2 regions of the Microbacterium sp. Y356 genome follow, and region 2 is predicted to be linked to the other one. Evidence: predicted binding sites of a transcription regulator. Region 2 holds the regulator's gene; the other holds the start of a gene.

Region 1 (9,211 bases), 120 kb from region 2:
GATCGCCTTGGATGCATCAAACGGGTGCTCCAGACCGATACGCACCTCGGAGCCCCGCACGGCGAGATCGCCACCCGCATCGACGATGAGGTCGCCGTCGACGTCGGAGAGAGCGTCGACCACGAGATCGACGAGTCGTCCCTTGCCGAGCGCGCCGACATCGATCACCCCAGCGGATGCCAGCGACAGCTGCAATTCCGACCAGGTGAGGATGCTGGCCCAATCGGACGGCGCCGCCTGCGGCTCCACGGCAGCGAGGGAGTATGCAGCGTCGTAGCCGAGCGCGTTGAGACTCTCCCCCACCAACGGGTTCACGGCTCCCTCGGTTGCTGCGGACAGTTCGCGATACGTGTCGAGCATTGCCGCGGCATCCGCCGGTATCGCAGCCGTACCACCAGCCAGCGAAAGGTGTGTCACCAGCGAATCATCACGAAAGCGGGACCAGGTCAGGTCGAAGTCTTCGATGAGGGAATCGATCGCCGCGCGCTGCGCCTTCTTCAGCGGGCTTTCGGTCTCGATCTCCCACCGGGTGCCGATCGCGTCGAAGCGCCAGACGGACATCGTGGACTAGGCCGCGGCCTGCTCTTTGATGTCGGCCACTGCAGAGTTGAATCCGCCGCTGGTCAGCGACGAACCGGCGACGCGACTCACGTTCAGCTCGTCGATTGAGACGCCGACCACTTCTTCGGCGATCCCGCCGATGAATTGGCCCTGATACTGCTCGGTCTCCCGCGCCTGCGGTTCACCGGCCACCTCGACATCGGTGACGACGCCGCCTTCAAGGCTGAGCGTCACCGAGATCTGCTCCACCGTCTCTGGCGTCTGGTACGAACCCTCGGCCGTGTAGGTGCCGTCGACGTATTCGTCGCCGGCCGGTGGGCCTGCCTCTGCGTCAGCTGCACCGGAGCATCCGGCCAGAACCAGAAGTCCTGCGACGCCTGCGACGGCTGCGCTCTTGCGAACGGATGACGGGACAGTCGAGCTGATCATGGGTTCGAGATTAGAACGGCCCGCTATGCGCAGGCTGTGCCGATCGAAGCGTCGGTTACGCGTCGCCGCCGAACATGCTGGTGACAGAACCGTCCTCAAACACCTCGTGGACGGCGCGGGCCAGCAGCGGGGCGATCGGCAGCACAATGAGCCCATCCCAGCGACGCGACTCGCTTAGCGGGATGGTGTCGGTGACGACGACCTCGTCAATCGAAGCATCCTGAAGACGCTCACTCGCCGGGTCGCTGAAGATCGCGTGCGTGGCTGCGACGATGACGCGGCGCGCGCCTGCAGACTTCAGCGCCTGTGCGGCCTTGACGATGGTGCCACCGGTGTCGATCATGTCGTCGACGAGAAGGCAGGTGCGGCCTTCGACGGCGCCGACGATCTCGTGCACCGAGACCTGGTTGGCGACCTTCGGGTCGCGGCGCTTGTGGATGATCGCCAGCGGGGCGCCCAGGCTATCTGACCAGGTGTCAGCCACCCGGACCCGGCCCATATCGGGCGAGACGATCGTGAGGGTTTCACGGTCTTCGGGAGTGAGGTTCGCTTTGAAGTGCTCCAGCAGCACAGGCTTGGCGAACAGGTGGTCGACGGGGCCGTCGAAGAAGCCCTGAATCTGCGCGGCGTGCAGGTCGACGCTCATCACACGGTCGGCACCGGCAGTCTTGAGCAGGTCTGCGACGAGGCGGGCACTGATCGGCTCGCGACCGCGACCCTTCTTGTCCTGACGGGAGTACGGGTAGTACGGGGCGACGACGGTGATGCGCTTGGCAGAAGCACGCTTCGCGGCATCGATCATGATGAGCGTCTCCATGAGCCACTCATTGACCGGCGTACCGAAGGTCTGAATGAGGAACAGGTCGCATCCGCGGATCGAGACCTCGAAGCGGGCGTAAATCTCACCTGAGGCGAACGTGCGGTGTTCGACGGGTACCGGCTGGATGCCGAGTCCTTCGGCGACCGCCGCAGTCAACTCTGGGTGCGAACGACCGCCTGCGACGACGAGCCGCTTCTTGGTCTTCGCGATGAGCCCGGGGGCCACACCGTTGTCCCGATCCAGTTCAACGGTCTTCTTCTTGTGCCCCATGACCAGCCTTACTCTGCGGTTTTATTCGCTCGGGATGCCACTTCTGCGGCGCCCGTCCCGGCACGATTCTTCTCGACCCACCCCTCGACATTGCGCTGAGGGGCGACACTCAAGGCTAGGGCACCAGCGGGGACGTCCTTGCGGACGATTGCTCCCGCTCCGGTCTTCGCACCAGCACCAATCCTAACCGGCGCGACGAAGACGTTATGCGAGCCCGTGTGCACCTCGTCACCGATCTCGGTGCGGTGCTTGACGATGTCGTCGTAGTTCGCGGTGATCGCTCCGGCGCCGAGGTTGACTCGTTCACCGATCGTGGTGTCACCGACGTACGAGAGATGCGGAACCTTGCTGCCCTCACCGATCTGCGAGTTCTTCGTCTCGACGAAGGTGCCGATCTTGCCGTTCGCGCCAAGCACCGTGCCTGGGCGAACGTAGGCGAACGGTCCGACGTTGGCGCCGGCGCCGATGACGGCGAGCGTGACATCGGCCCGGCGGATGACGGCGTCCTCACCGACCTCGGTGTCGACCAGCGACGTGTCTGGTCCGATCACGGCACCGGATTCGATGACGGTCGCACCGGAGATGATCGTGTTCGGCAGGATCGTGACGTCCGCAGCGAGCTTCGCGTCGTCATCGATCCAGGTGGTCGCGGGGTCGATGATCGTGACACCCTCGCGCTGCCAGCGGCGCACGATGCGGTCGTTGAGCACGCGGCCGGCCTCAGCAAGTTGAACCCGGTCATTGATGCCGAAGGTCGCGGCGGTATCCACGGCGATCTCGGCTGCGACGATCTCCTGCGCATCACGCAGTAGCCCGATCACATCGGTGAGGTACATCTCACCCTGCGCGTTGTTCTGGTCGACCTTCGTCAGGAACGTGCGCAGCGCGGAGGCACGGAACACATAGACGCCGGAGTTGATTTCGGCGACCGCCGCCTCTTCTGCCGTGGCATCCTTCTGCTCCACGATGCGCGCCACGGTGCCGGTGGCGTCGCGGATGATGCGGCCGTAGCCGGTCGGGTCGTCCAGCAGCGCGCTGAGCACAGTGGCCGCAGCGGAGGCTCCTCGGTGCGCGTCAACAAGTGCCTGGAGGGTCTCGGCCTCCAGCAGTGGCACGTCGCCGGAGAGCACGAGAACGTCACCCACGAAGTCTTCCGGCAGCGCGTCGACAGCGATCTGCACCGCGCGCCCGGTGCCTGGAATCTCGTCCTGGTCGACGACGATGGCGTCCGGGTACTGCTCGGCGAGCACCGCGACGACGCGGTCGCGCTCGTGACGGACCACGACCTCGATGCGCTCCGCGCCGAGACGGGATGCAGTGGTCAGCACATGTCCGACGAGCGAACGTCCGCTGATCGAATGGAGCACTTTCGGCAATCGAGACTTCATGCGGGTGCCCTGCCCTGCGGCGAGCACGATGATCGCGAGCTTGTTCTCCGTCATGCTCCGCCGCCAGGATTCGAACCTAGACTTAACAGCTCCAAAGGCTGTCGTGCTGCCATTACACTACGGCGGACCGCGGCGATGAGGCCGCGAGACAATTCTGCCATGCCCGAGGGGGCACTCCCTGACCAATGAAATCCTGTATCGCTACGCACCAGAGATATATACGAGTATTCGCGCCTCATCATCTTGACTTACTCGTATTTATCTTCGATAATGGAGTATGCCCATCGCAGAGCAGCTTCGAACGGATCCTTCGGTCGCCACCGACCGTCGCGCTGATCTGCTTGATGAATGGGTCGATCTGGGTTCCCAGATCGCGTCGTTGGAAGCGCTGCGGGCCATGGCACTCGCAGAACGCGCCGAGTTGCTCGCATACGAGACCGATCCCACGATCGTCTACAGTTCGATGGCGCAGCGCTCCATGGTCGCCGAGTTCGCGGCCGCAGGACACGTCTCCCCGAACACAATGGACATTCAGTTCAGCTACGGGGTCGCGCTAGCAGCAGATTTCCCTGCAACCCTCCAGGCTCTTCGCGACGGCCGCATCAGCCGGCGGCATGCGGAAGTGATTCTGGATGCTGCGCCAGAAGGAGCGCACGACGGTGCAGATAACGGCGCGACCCTGCGCGCCGCGTACGAACGCGACGTCGTACCGTACGCATGCACGACGACGGCTGCACGCACACGCGTCCATGCCCGCGCCGTGACGGCGGCGCTCCGCCCCGTGAGCCTCGAGCAGGCTCACCGTGAGGCAAGAGAAGAACGCAAGGTTTCGGCCCGGTCCACTTCCGATGCGATGGCACAGTTCCTCTCGGTGATTCCTGAGATTATCGCGTTCGCCATCATCGACCGCCTGACCGCCATGGCCAAGACCCTGGACGACGATCGAACGATGGATCAGCGTCGAGCCGATATCTTTTGCGACCTGCTGCTCACAGCCATGCCGTCATGCCTCACAGGGTCCGATATGGAGGCGTTGCGCCCCTCTGTCCAGGTGACGATCGCCGCGAACACGCTCCTGGGCCGCGATGATCTGATGGCTGAGCTCGACGGAGTCGGACCGATCCATCCAGACATCGCTCGTACGCTGGCCGGGTATGCGCCGAGTTTCTCTCGTCTATTCCTCGACCCGAGCGGAATGGTCACGAACGTCGACACTTACGTGCCGTCGAACAGGATGAAGCGCTATCTACGGGCTCGAGATCAGCACTGCCGATTCCCCGGATGCCGAGTCAAGGCGGTCCGTTGCCAGATCGATCACAATTTTGATCGCGCATTGGGTGGGCCAACATCACTCAACAATCTCGCGGAATTCTGCACGAGTCATCACCCCCTGAAGCACCCTGATGTCGATGTCCGTCATCGATGGACCGTTCGGCAGGAACCAGAAGGAACTCTGGTGTGGACGAGTCCGCTCGGACGCGAGTACATCGATGAGCCGACGCGACGAGTGATGTTCGCCTGAGAAGACAACTGTTCGTCTGAGACGATAATGGACAGATGAGCGAGGCAGATGAAGTCGACCGGATCGTCGGCGCGTGGAACACCCAGCGCCCCGACCTCGATTTCTCGCCTCTCGAGGTGCTCTCCCGGATGGATCGCCTCTCCAAGCACCTCGACCGCGCACGCCGCGATGTGTTCCGTCGTAGTGACATCGAGACCTGGGAGTGGGATGTTCTTTCCGCGCTTCGCCGGGCGGGAACACCGTTCCAGCTCTCTCCCAAGCAGCTGCTGCAGCAGACCCTCGTCTCCAGCGGCACCATGACGAACCGGATCGACCGGTTGGTGGGGCGCCGCTTCGTGCGCCGAGAGGCCGATCCAGGAGATGGCCGCAGCGTCCTGGTCACGCTCACCGACGATGGCCTCATCAGGGTTGATGCCGCGATAACCCGCCTCGTCGACGTCGAAGCCGAATTATTGCGAGTGCTGACCAGGGGCGACCGTGACCGGATGGCATCCCTGCTGCGCAAGCTCAGCCTGAGCTACGACTCCTGATGGCGATGTCCTCCCCGCTCCCCGTCCGCGATGGCGTCGGCGCCACGCGCCTGCATCTGCCACGCACAGGCCCCTGGCCGACAGCGAGCGCGTACATGGTCGAACGCTTCTTCCATCTCGATCCGGAATGGTTACGCGAACGCTTCGATCGCGGTGAGATTGTCGCCGCTGACGGCTCAGCCTTGACCCGTCACACTCCCCTGGATGCCGAGGAGTTCGTCTGGTACTACCGTGAGCCGCCGGCGGAGACCGAGATCCCGTTCCACGCCGAGATTCTGTATCAGGACGACGATCTCGTCGTGATCGACAAACCGCATTTTCTGCCGAGCACCCCAGCCGGGAAGTATGTGCAGAACTCAGCGCTCGTGCGATTGCGGAGGCAACTCGACAATGCAGATCTCGCGCCGATCCACCGACTCGACCGCGCTACCGCCGGGCTGCTGATGTTCTCTGCCCGCGTGCAGACGCGCGGCGCTTACCAGGTGATGTTCCAGAATCGGCAGATCACGAAGGTCTACGAGGCGGTATCCGCACGGCCCGAACGCTGGGAGAACTCGTTCCCCGTGACAGTTCGCACCCATATCGAAAAGCTGCGCGGTCAGCTTTGTGTTGAGGTCGATCCGTCACGAGAGCCGAACTCGGAGACCCTCATCGAGCTGATCGATGCCAACGATCGATTCATCCACACGTTGCTGCGTCCGCACACCGGCAAGATGCATCAACTGCGGGTGCATCTTGCTTCCTTGGGCACCGGGATCCTGCACGACAATCTCTACCCGGTGCTCACCGACGAGAAGCCCGACGACCATGAACGGCCGCTCCAACTGCTCGCCAGAGAGCTGCGCTTCATCGATCCACTGACGGGCGAGCACCGTGAGTTCTTGACGCGCCGCAGGTTACGGTACGCGCCATGAAGCGGCTCGGGCCGCGTGAGTGGACCCTCATCGGCGTCATCGGTGCCCTGGTTGTCGCGCTGGTCGTTGTCCTCGCCGTAGTCTGGCCGCGCTCAGACGCCTCTCCGGACGTCGCCTCGCCCGCCACCAGTGCGCCGACCGCTACTCCGGTTCCGACGCCTACTCCCACGCCGACTCCGACAGGCTTCCCGGCGAACACCGCCGTCTACGACGCCCTTGCACTTCCAGAGGCGAATGTGTTCGCCGTGCTGCAGGATCTTCCGATCGACACCGACCCGGAGGCGCCGTTTGCCGGCTACACAGCCCGCGCCATCGCAGCTGCCGCGCCGGTCTGGGCCGATCCGCTCGGAGAGCCGGTGGCCGCGCTGCCGCGGGAGCACCGGTACGGCGGCACCACGGTCGCCGTGGTGGAGCAGCAGGAGAACTGGGTGCGCGTGCTGCTGACTGGGCGCCAGAGCATCCCGTCCGAAGGTAATTCAGCGCAGCTGACGGGATGGATGCGCACGGCTGATGTCGAACTGGCGATCATGGACACCACGGTCGAGGTGAGCTTGTCTGCGCGCACGATAGATATCGTGCGCGCCGGCGTTCCCGAGCGCATCGCGACAGACTTCGCATCGGGTGCTGAAGAATCCCCCACCCCGATCGGGCGATCCTTCATCCACCTGACCGAGGTCACCTCGTTCGATTACACGCGCGGTCACCCGATCGCCTACCTGTCGCTGCAGTCGCCCGTTCTCGACGGTTTCGGCGGCACGAACGTCGCTGTGACCGCGTTTCACTATCACGACAATCGCAGCGGGGCCATCTCGAACGGATGCATCCGCGTTGACGAAGCGGCCATCACAAGGCTCTCCGAACTGCCGGAGGGCACCGGCGTCAGCATCCATCCCTGACGAGCGACTGACGCGGGTTCGGTCCCTCTCGAGCTCAGCCGAGCTGGTCGCTGAGCTGCAACCAGCGCGCCTCGTGCTCTTCGACCTCGGCCTGCAGCGTGCTGATCCGCTTCATCTTGGCAGCGAGACCCTCATAGTCTGACTGATCGTGCTCGACGAGAGCGTGCTTCGCCTTGTCGATCTGCTGCGTCAGCTTCTGGATCTTTCGCTCTACTGCCGCGACTTCCTTCTGAGCAACGCGCAGCGCTGCACCGTCAAGGCCGGATGCCCGAGCGGTTGTCGAGGCCCCCTGCGACCGCGGAGCATTCTGTTCTGCTGTGCGGAGGCGGAGGTACTCATCCACTCCTCCTGGCAGGTGACGGAGCTTGCCGCCCATGACGGCGAACTGCTGGTCGGTGACGCGCTCGATGAAGTATCGGTCATGGCTGACCACGAGGAGTGTGCCAGGCCACGAGTCCAGCAGATCCTCGATCGCCGCGAGCATGTCGGTGTCCATGTCGTTGGTCGGCTCGTCGAGGATCAGCACGTTCGGCTGCTCAAGCAAAACGAGCAGCAACTGCAGCCGGCGCTGCTGACCACCCGAGAGATCCTTCACCGGCGTCGACAGCTGCGCGGATGAGAAGCCGAGACGCTCGAGCAGCTGGCCTGGCGTGAGCGCCTGCGCCTTCGAGCCGGTACCGAACGTGTACTCGGTGCGAAGGCCCTCGATGACCTTTCGCACCGGATCGTTCCAGACCGCAGTGAGCTCATCGATGCGCTGTGTCAGCGTCTGCACCTTGACGGTCGTGCCGCGCTTGACCCGACCGCTGGTCGGCTCGATGGTGCCAGCGACAAGCCCCAGTAGCGTCGATTTTCCCGCACCGTTCACGCCGAGGATGCCGGTGCGCTCGCCGGGCGCGATACGCCATTCCACATCGCGGAGCACTTCGCGCTCACCCTCGCCGATCCCAGACCCTCTCGAAGGGTAGGTGACGCCTGCATCCAGCAGGTCGACGACGTCTTTACCCAGCCGCGAAACGGCAAGCGACTGCAGCGATACGGCGTCACGAATCTCTGGCACGTCGGCGATGAGTTCGTTTGCCGCATCGATGCGGAACTTCGGCTTGGTGCTGCGTGCAGGTGCTCCGCGGCGCAACCACGCGAGCTCCTTGCGTGCGAGGTTCTGACGCTTGGCCTCCGTCGCCGACGACATCCGGTCGCGCTCCACACGCTGCAAGATGTACGCGGCGTACCCACCCTCGAAGGGCTCGACGATCCGGTCGTGGACCTCCCAGGTCTCATTGCAGACCTCATCGAGGAACCACCGGTCGTGTGTGACGACGAGGAAAGCGCCGGAGTTCACCGCCCAACGCCTGTTCAAGTGCCCTGCGAGCCAGGTGATCGCCTCGACGTCGAGGTGGTTGGTCGGCTCGTCGAGCGCGATGATGTCCCAGTCCTTGACCAGGAGAGTAGCGAGCGCGACACGGCGACGCTGGCCACCGCTGAGCCCCAGCACAGGCGCGTCCCAGTCGAGGTCCGCGAGCAGCCCTTGGATGACGTCGCGCACGCGCGCGTCACCTGCCCATTCGTACTCCGGCACATCGCCGACGACGCTCTGGGCGATCGTGAGCGAGTCATCGAGGGTGTCTGCCTGATCCAGCACGCCGACGGTGGTGCCTGCACGCATCGTGACGCGCCCGCCATCCGGCTCCTTGCGGCCGGCGAGCATCGCCAGCAGGCTGGACTTGCCGTCGCCGTTGCGTCCGACGATGCCGATCCGATCCCCCTCCTCGATGCCGAGGGTGATGGAGTCGAATACGACTTTGGTCGGGTATTCCAGGTGGAGGGCCTCGGCCCCAAGAAGATGTGCCATGTCCCCTCAAGGGTAGTCGTCATACATGG
Region 2 (9,211 bases):
CGATGCTGGCGTCATCGCGGATACCGCCGGACAGCTCGATGTTCACGCCGCGGAACTGCTTGATGACCTTGCGAATGATCGCGGTGTTGTTTCCACGACCGAAGGCGGCATCAAGGTCGACAAGGTGGATCCACTCGGCACCCTGATCAACCCACTCACCCGCTGCATCCAGCGGATCGCCGTAGCTGGTCTCAGTGCCGGCCTCGCCCTGCGTCAGACGGACGGCCTTGCCACCGGCAACGTCGACTGCGGGAAGAAGTGTGAGCTTGGGTGTGGACGCGAAGTCGTTCATGTCATCCTCGGGTGGGGCGAAGGGCGCCGTAGACGGGCACGAGAACTGAGGGTACCCCGCGGTCGGGCGCTCCTCAAATGCGAGTCGACTCATATGGCGACGTGGCGTGGCCTCCCGGTCGACAGAGAAGAACATCAGGTCGGGACGCTAGGCTCACAGGAAATGTCTGATTCACCTGAATTCGCCACGCCCACGCGCGCAGAGATCGCGCGAGCGAACGGCGGCGAGCATCCAGTCATCCAGTCGGTTCCGCTGTTGGGTTCTGCCGTTCCGTCGGCTCCATCACGGCGCCGTTCAGACGCAGACGCGGACGCAGACTCGATGCCGCAGTATCGCAGGAACGGCAACATCGCCGACCAAATCGACGCGCCCGCTCCGGAAGCAGAGCAGTCCTCGCGAAAGCAGCAGCGCGAGGCACGCGAACGGCAATCGTTCCTGCAGACCGATCGACCGGAAGAACCCGCTCGCCAGGGCGCCCGCGGCACCTTGAACAAGCTGGGCCTCAAATTGTCCCCCAGCGCGGCCGAGCAGTCGTCGCGAGACGATGAGCTGTCGGTGAGTCAGCACTGGCCGGGTCCGCGGACGATCGCGGTGGTCAACGGCAAGGGCGGAGCGGGCAAGACTCCGACGACAATCCTCCTCTCCGCGGTGTTCGCACGCTACGGCGGCGCTGGTGTTCTCGCCTGGGACAACAACCAGACGCGCGGAACGCTCGGCTGGCGGACCGAGACCGGCGCGCATGATCGCACACTGCTGGAGATGCTGCCCGAAGCGGAGCGACTGCTCGGCACCGGAGCACAGTCGGCAGATCTGGCGCACTTCGTGCACCACCAGCCCCGCGAGAAGTATGACGTTCTGCGTTCCAAGCCGATCAGGCTTGCGCACGAGAACCGCCTGAACCCCGAGGACGTGGATGCTATCCACGCCGTGGCCGCGAAGTTCTATCGGCTGATCATCATCGACTCAGGCAACGACGAGTCCGATCCCATGTGGCTCCGAATGATCGATCGCGCCGATCAGATCGTCGTCGCGACGACGACCCGCGACGATCACGCCGAAGCAGGAGCATTGCTGCTCGAGGCTCTCGAAGACCGCGATGAGCGCTCGGCAAAGCTCGCCGAGCAGTCGGTGGTCGTGGTCTCGCAAGCAGATCCGAAGGCGACAGCGGCGGATGTGAATCATGTCGTCGACGGGTACCAATCACTCGCTCGCGACGTCGTCACTATCCCCTTCGACCACGAAATGGTAGATGGCCATCTCCACTATGGAGGACTGGCCAAGCACACTCAGCGCGCCTGGCTCGCGGCCGCTGCATCGGTCGCCCGCGGATTCTGAGTCGAATCTAAGTTCGGCGCCGACGGCGCGGGCGCATCAGAGGCTCTGAACCCAGTTCTTCAGCAGGCGGATGCCGGCATCGCCGGACTTCTCCGGATGGAACTGCGTAGCCGACAGTGGACCGTTTTCCACAGCCGCGAGGAATGGATTCCCGTACGTCGTCCAGGTCAGTTTCGGCTTTGGGAACGGCGGGATGACATCAAGCTCCCAGTGCTGCGCGGCGAACGAGTGCACGAAGTAGAAACGTTCATCTTCGATGCCGTCGAAGAGCACGCTGCCCTCGTCTGGTGTGACCGTGTTCCAGCCCATGTGCGGCAGTACCGGCGCGTCGAGTTCTGTCACGGTTCCTGGCCACTCGCCGAGGCCTTCGACATTCTGTCCGCGCTCGACACCGTGAGAGAACAGCACCTGCATGCCGACGCATACGCCGAGCACCGGTCGCCCACCGGACAACCGTCGATCGATGATCTGGTCACCACCCTTGGCGATCAATGCCTCGCGTACAGCAGCGAACGCACCGACACCGGGCACGAACAGCCCGTCTGCTTCGTACGCCTCCGTGCGATCGCCAGTGAGCTTCGCGTCGGCGCCCGCAGCGATCAGTGCCTTGACCGCAGAGTGGACGTTGCCGGACCCGTAGTCGTAGACCGCGACAGTGGGAGTGCGGGTCACAGCGCACCCTTAGTGGATGGGATGCCAATCACCAGAGGGTCAAGAGCCTTGGCCTGGCGGAACGCTCTCGCAAAGGCCTTGAACTCTGCCTCGGCGATGTGGTGTGGGTCGCGACCGCCCAATACACGCACGTGCACGGTGAGCGCGGCGTTGAAGGTGATCGCCTCGAAGACGTGGCGAACGAGCGAGCCAGTAAAGTGCCCGCCGATGAGGTGGTGTTCAAACCCTGCGGGCTCACCAGTGTGCACAAGGTACGGACGACCGCTGATGTCGACCACTGCTTGCGCGAGCGCCTCATCGAGCGGCACCAGGGCATCACCGTAGCGAGAGATCCCGGCCTTGTCGCCGAGTGCCTCGCCGATCGCCTGGCCGAGCACGATCGAGATGTCTTCCACAGTGTGGTGAGCATCGATGTTTGTGTCACCCGAGGCACGCACGGTCAGGTCGGTGAGCGAGTGCTTCGCGAAAGCCGTAAGCATGTGGTCGAAGAACGGCACCGAGGTATCGATGTGACTCTGCCCAGTGCCGTCGAGGTTCACCTGGAGTTCAACTGTCGACTCAGATGTGCTGCGGGTACGGGTCGCGGTACGAGAAGCGCTCATGAATCTGATTCTATCGAGGCCAGCGCATCGAGGAATGCCGTGGTCTCGGACTCAGTACCGGCCGTGACCCGCAGGTGGTTCGGGATTCCGACATCGCGCACCAGAACCCCGCGATCATACAGAGCCTGGAAGGTGGCCTGCGGATCAGCCACTCCCCCGAACAGAACGAAGTTCGACCACGATTCGTGTGGCAGGTAACCGAGCGCTTCCAGCGTCGCTGTGATGCGATCGCGCTGCTCGACGATGTCGTCGACCATCGCCAGCATCGTGGACGAGTTGCGGAGAGCCGCGACGGCCGCAGCCTGCGTGAGCGCACTCAGGTGATACGGCAGACGCACCAGCCGCAGCGCATCGATAAACGCTGGGTCTGCTGCGAGGTAGCCAACTCTGGCACCCGCGAACGCGAACGCTTTACTCATCGTGCGCGACACCGCGAGACGCGGACGCCCCTCGAGGAGAGTCAAAGCAGAGACGGCGTCTCGTGGTGCGAACTCCCAGTAGGCCTCATCGACAACCACGACACCCGGTGCAGCTTCGTAGACGGCCTCGATGACATCGATGCCGAGCGGCGTGCCCGTCGGGTTGTTCGGCCTACACAGCATGACGACATCGGGGGCTGCCTCTCTGACCTGGGCAGCAGCGTCATCGGCAGTGATCGTGTAGTCCGGCTGACGAGCGCCGACCTGCCACCGTGCGCCCGTGCCCTGCGCAAGAAGCGGGTACATCGAGTAGGTGGGAGCAAACCCGTAGGCGGTGCGCGCCGGGCCTGCGAATGCCTGCAGGATGTGCTGCAGCACCTCGTTGGATCCGTTGCCCGCCCAGATCTGCGATGCGTCGAGACCGTGCCCGAGATAGCGGGCGAAGCCTTCGCGGAGGGCAGTGAACTCACGGTCGGGGTATCGGTTCACATCGCGCAGTGCGACGGCGATGTCATCGAGGATGTCGCTGGCCACCTCGTCCGGAACGGGATGAGTGTTCTCATTCACGTTCAGCGCGACAGGAAGTGGAACCTGCGGAGCACCATAGGGGGTAAGCCCACGAAGATCGTCGCGGAGGGGTAAGTCGCCAAGTGAAGAAGTCACCCTCCCCATGTTAACGGTGAGATCAGTTGCTGTACTGCGCAGGAATGGCCAACTGCTGGCCGACCTGGAGCGAACCGTTGCTGAGGACATTGAGCCGTTCGATATCACCAATCACGGTGCGCGGGTCAGTCGACGGTGCGAGCGACTCTGCGATCGACCACAGCGTGTCACCAGGCAGGACCGTCACAGTGTCGAAGGTTACCGTGCTCGCCGATTCGCCCGATGCGATGGCCGAGCCGCCGCTGATCGCTGCGAAGCCGATACCCGCAGCCAGCGGGAGTGCCGCAACGGCAAGCAACACGCGACGCCCACGAGTTGTCATTCGCAGCCGCGTCATTCGAGGCCGCGTGGTGCCAGTCGAAACAGCGGCGCCTGCGGTGATACTGATGGTGCTCATGGGATTCTCCTCTGCGTCTTTGGCGTAGCGTTCGCATTCATCACTCGGCCGGGAGCAGTGAATGCGAAGCTACGTACCGAATGTATCTTCGAATTCGAACATCTGTCAAGAATTATTCGAAACCGAACCGCTGAAATCACCGACACGCTCGAACAGATCTTCCTAATCAAGGTGTTTCTCGGATACGGTTTCGATAGACACACCTCATCACGGACCTCAGACATTCGAAGAGCCGCACCGGAATCGCGTACAAAGGAGCACCCATGAGCGACATCTCCGCACCCGACCCAGAGGCTCCGCGCACTCGCCGGCGTAAAAGCCTCAGCCCGAAGCAGATGGCGATTCTCGAGGTCATTCAGACTTCCATCGCCACGCACGGCTACCCGCCGAGCATGCGCGAGATCGGCGATGCCGTGAACCTCAAGTCGCTATCGAGCGTGACGCATCAGCTGGGTCAGCTCGAGCTCAGCGGTTATCTACGACGCGATCCTGGCAAGACACGTGCAATGGAGGTGCTGATCGATCTGCCGGGCTCCAGCGGTGAGAACCCTGCCGATTCCAGCACTCCCGTGGGCGACGCAGCCATGGTGCCGTTGGTCGGTCAGATCGCAGCCGGCGTCCCGATCACGGCGGAGCAGCAGGTCGAAGAGATCTTCCCTCTCCCCCGTCAACTCGTCGGCAAGGGCGATCTGTTCATGCTCAAGGTCACTGGCGAGTCGATGATCGACGCGGCGATCTGCGACGGCGACTGGGTCGTTATCCGTACGCAGAACACCGCAGAAAACGGTGAGATCGTAGCGGCGATGCTTGATGGCGAAGCCACGGTGAAGACGTTCCGCCAGCGCGATGGCCACACCTGGCTGCTGCCTCGCAACTCCGCCTTCGAGCCCATCCTCGGCGATGACGCCACGGTGCTCGGCAAGGTCGTTGCTGTGCTGCGGGCTGTCTGACCGAACACCCATACATACGTACGCACATCGAGAACACAGAAACCGTCCTTCCCATGCTTCGGGAAGGACGGTTTGTGCGTTCTCGGCGGCGCCCAGCGCGCAGCGCCCAGCGCCGCCAGAGGGTCAGACCGTGACTGAGATGTCTTCGCGCACGCGACGGGTGGCTTCGACGATGTTGCGCAGCGACTCTGTGGTCTCGTCGTAGCCGCGGGTCTTCAGTCCGCAGTCCGGGTTCACCCAGAGCTGACGCGTCGGGATCTCATCGACTGCACGACGCAGAAGCGACTCGATCTCCTCGACCGTGGGAACGCGCGGCGAGTGAATGTCGTAGACGCCAGGTCCGATGCCGTGGTCGAAGCCGACCTCTGCGATGTCCGTTACGACGTCCATGCGGCTACGCGCTGCCTCGATCGAGGTCACGTCGGCATCCAGTGCACGGATCGCGTCGATGACGACGCCGAATTCCGAGTAACACAGGTGGGTGTGCACCTGCGTTGCGGCTGCCGCTCCACCCGTGGACAAGCGGAAGGAACCCACCGACCACTCCAGGTACGCAGGCTGGTCGGCCTTCTTCAGCGGCAGCAACTCGCGCAGCGCGGGCTCGTCGACCTGGATGATGGCGATGCCGGCAGCCTCGAGATCCGTGATCTCATCGCGCAACGCGAGGGCGACCTGGTTCGCCGTCTCTCCCAGCGGCTGGTCATCACGCACGAACGACCACGCGAGGATCGTCACGGGCCCAGTGAGCATGCCCTTCATGTGCTTGGCGGTCTTGGACTGCGCGTAGGTCGACCATCCGACCGTGATCGGAGCAGGACGTGAGACATCGCCCCACAGGATCGACGGGCGCGTGGCGCGCGAGCCGTATGACTGCACCCAGCCGTTCTCCGTCACCGAGAAACCGTCGAGGTTCTCGGCGAAGTACTGCACCATGTCGTTGCGCTCTGGTTCGCCGTGCACGAGCACATCAAGACCCAGATCTTCTTGCAGTTCGATGACGGTGTCCACCTCGCGGCGAAGGAACTCGTCGTAGTCATCCTGCGACAGCTCGCCACGAATGTACTGAGCGCGGGCACGGCGGATGTCGCCGGTCTGCGGGAATGAGCCGATCGTGGTGAGCGGCAGCACTGGCAGTCCGAGTGCCGTTTCCTGAGCCGCTTCACGCTCGGCATACGAGACGCGCGAAAAATCGCCGTCGGCAAGTGCACGCGAGCGCACAGAACCATCACGCACACCTGGTGCGTTGCTGCGGTCGGCGAGTGCCGCGGATGCCGCATCCAGCTCTGCCTGGATCGCCTTACGGCCCGAGCCGAGGCCACGAGCAAGGGCGACGACCTGCTCGACCTTCTGGTCGGCGAATGCGAGCCAGCTGGCGAGGCGCTCGTCGAGCTGCGACTCGTCGGTCACGTCGTGTGGGACGTGCAGCAGCGAGGTAGAGGTGGATGCCGCGACCTGAGCCGCACCGAGCGACCCCAGCGCCTCCAGCGTTTCGAACGCGGCGGCGAGGTCGCCGCGCCAAATGTTGTGACCGTCGATCACTCCGCCGACGAGCACCTTGTCGGAAAGCCCCTCGACCGCCGTCGGGACGCTGCCGCGCACGAGGTCGACCGCGATGGCCTCGATGGGAGCCGCGGCCAGCACGGCGAACGTGGCGTCCAACGACGCGTACGGAGCCGCAACGAGGATTGACGGACGCTCAGTCGCACCACCGATGATTGCCAGCGCGCGTGCCGCGGCATCCGCCAACTGCTCAGCGGACGCGGGAAGTGACTCGCTGACGAGCGCCGGCTCATCCAGCTGCACCCACTCTGCGCCAGCGGCCTTCAGACGAGCAAGCAGCTCGACGTAGACGGGGACAAGGTCATCGAGACGCGACAGCGGGTCGAAGCCCTCGGGCGCGGCATCCGATGCCTTCGCCAGCGCCAGCAGGGTGACAGGGCCGACGACGACGGGGCGCGTGACGAACCCGGCGGCGACAGCCTCTTCGACCTGACGCACGACGCGGTCGCTGGACAGCGAGAACGTCGTCTCAGGGCCGATCTCGGGAACGAGGTAGTGGTAGTTCGAGTCGAACCACTTGGTCATCTCGAGTGCGGCGCGCTCGCCCTCGCCGCGCGCGATGGTGAAGTACGCCGGTAGCCCGATCGAGCCGTCCGCCTCGCGAAGGTTGTCGAAGCGGGTGGGGATTGCGCCGACAGTGACGGCGGCATCGTGCACCTGGTCGTAGTACGAGAACGACTCCGGGATCGCCGAATCGGTGCGGCCGAGGCCGAGGGATGCGAGGCGCTCACGGCTCGCTGCACGCAGTTCGGCAGCAGTCTGCTCCAGCGCTGCGAGGTCTGAGCGGCCGGCCCAGAACGCCTCGACGGCCTTCTTCAGCTCGCGGCGGCGGCCGATGCGCGGGTAGCCGAGGATAGTCCCCTGGGGGAATGCGGTCATGATGTTTCCTTTCGGGGAGGGATCTAGTGACGCAGGGCAGGAAGAACGCCTGCCTCGGCGAGAACGGTGAGAACGGTTTCGTGTTGGTTGAACGCGTACAAATGCACTCCTGGTGCGCCGCCGGCCACCACCTCGCGGGTCAGACGTGATGCCCACTGGGTGCCGATTTCGCGACGACCTTCGGCCGTCGGCTCGACCTCCAGCGCGATCGAAAGTTCGCTGGGCAGGTCTTCGCCGGTGAGCTCGAGCACACGGCCCAGACGGGCGGGCGAGGTGATCGGCATGATGCCGGGAAGGATCGGGATCGTGACTCCAGCGGCCCGCGCACGCTCGACAAACGCGAGGTAGTCGTCGGCGTGGAAGAACAGCTGTGTGATCGCGAAAGTCGCCCCGGCGGCCTGCTTGGCAAGCAACGCCTCGACGTCCTGCGTGCGGTGGGCAGAGCGCGGATGCCCCTTGGGAAAGGCAGCCACCGCGATGTTGACATCGCGCCCCCGGGTGACGCGAGCGGCCCCTGGAAAACCAGGAATCGGCGTCTCCTCGTACGGAGCACGCTCGGCCTGCACACGGCCGATCAGCTGCACGAGCTGCGCGGAACTTTCCAGATCGCCGAGGAAGGTTTCGACCTGACCGGTGGGTGGGTCACCGCGAAGGGCGAGGAAGCTGAGGATGCCAGCATCCAGGAATTCACGAATGAGCGCAGCCGCACCCGCATAGGTATTGCCGACGCATGTCAGGTGCGCGAGCGGCTCGACGTCGGTGTTCTCGCGGATGAAGCGCAGCACGTCGAGTGAGCGTCCACCAGTGGAGCCGCCGGCGCCGTACGTGACGGAGATGAATTCAGGCCCCGCCGCCGCTAGCTGACGGACCGTCTCGCGCAGCGCCTCGTCGCTCGAAGCCGAACGCGGCGGGTAGAGCTCGAAGGAGAAAGGGACACGTGGGGTCCCGAGCGTCAAAGACTCGGAAGACATCATTCTCCTGGGGTGACAGAGTGGGCAGGGCAGCCGCGGACGACCCCAGACACTGGATCGTTCGCGGGCGGGTGCCGGGCTCGGCTGTCGCTCCACGTCCGGATAAACCGGCCGTTTCCAGAAACTTATGGCACTCATGCCACCTCGCGCACAGTGTGTGACGCCGTGTGTCAGAACGTCACCGCATAGGGTCGAAGCATGCAGCCGTACGGTACCTGGCCTTCTCCATTTCGCGCAGTCGATATCGCCTCATCCGCGCCCCGTATAGACGGTGCGCGGTTCGTCGGCGATGAGATCTGGTGGGGCGAGTCGGTGCCGGCCGAAGGTGCGCGTGTCACAGTGCGCAGCTCGAACGGCAATGTGCTGCTGCCTGAGCCATGGAACGCTCGTTCGCGGGTGCACGAGTACGGTGGCGGCGCATGGACCGCGGATACCGACGGCACGTTGTTCTTCGTCGATGCGAACGACCAG

What was found. Region 2 encodes LexA, which represses DNA repair genes until DNA is damaged. Its sites were predicted from a motif close to TCGAACANNTGTTCGA; they were not measured.
Region 1: the regulator LexA is predicted to act here: its motif matches at 3,721-3,736, upstream of AC1C2Q_RS14815 (HNH endonuclease signature motif containing protein).

Annotation. Positions count from the first base shown of each region.
Region 1 covers NZ_JCAIUE010000002.1:230,285-239,495, reverse strand. The annotation lists gene AC1C2Q_RS14840 (FAD:protein FMN transferase) at 1-561, opposite strand, end outside; gene AC1C2Q_RS14835 (FMN-binding protein) at 568-990, opposite strand; gene AC1C2Q_RS14830 (ribose-phosphate diphosphokinase) at 1,046-2,080, opposite strand; gene glmU (bifunctional UDP-N-acetylglucosamine diphosphorylase/glucosamine-1-phosphate N-acetyltransferase GlmU) at 2,089-3,522, opposite strand; tRNA gene AC1C2Q_RS14820 (tRNA-Gln) at 3,524-3,595, opposite strand; gene AC1C2Q_RS14815 (HNH endonuclease signature motif containing protein) at 3,746-4,990, shown strand; gene AC1C2Q_RS14810 (MarR family winged helix-turn-helix transcriptional regulator) at 5,026-5,520, shown strand; gene AC1C2Q_RS14805 (pseudouridine synthase) at 5,526-6,434, shown strand; gene AC1C2Q_RS14800 (L,D-transpeptidase) at 6,431-7,330, shown strand; gene AC1C2Q_RS14795 (ABC-F family ATP-binding cassette domain-containing protein) at 7,365-9,182, opposite strand.
Region 2 covers NZ_JCAIUE010000002.1:354,484-363,694, reverse strand. The annotation lists gene priA (bifunctional 1-(5-phosphoribosyl)-5-((5-phosphoribosylamino)methylideneamino)imidazole-4-carboxamide isomerase/phosphoribosylanthranilate isomerase PriA) at 1-292, opposite strand, end outside; gene AC1C2Q_RS15415 (MinD/ParA family ATP-binding protein) at 455-1,627, shown strand; gene hisH (imidazole glycerol phosphate synthase subunit HisH) at 1,664-2,299, opposite strand; gene hisB (imidazoleglycerol-phosphate dehydratase HisB) at 2,296-2,901, opposite strand; gene AC1C2Q_RS15400 (histidinol-phosphate transaminase) at 2,898-3,992, opposite strand; gene AC1C2Q_RS15395 (LysM peptidoglycan-binding domain-containing protein) at 4,006-4,380, opposite strand; gene lexA (transcriptional repressor LexA) at 4,644-5,330, shown strand; gene metE (5-methyltetrahydropteroyltriglutamate--homocysteine S-methyltransferase) at 5,454-7,769, opposite strand; gene AC1C2Q_RS15380 (methylenetetrahydrofolate reductase) at 7,793-8,740, opposite strand; gene AC1C2Q_RS15375 (S9 family peptidase) at 8,939-9,211, shown strand, end outside.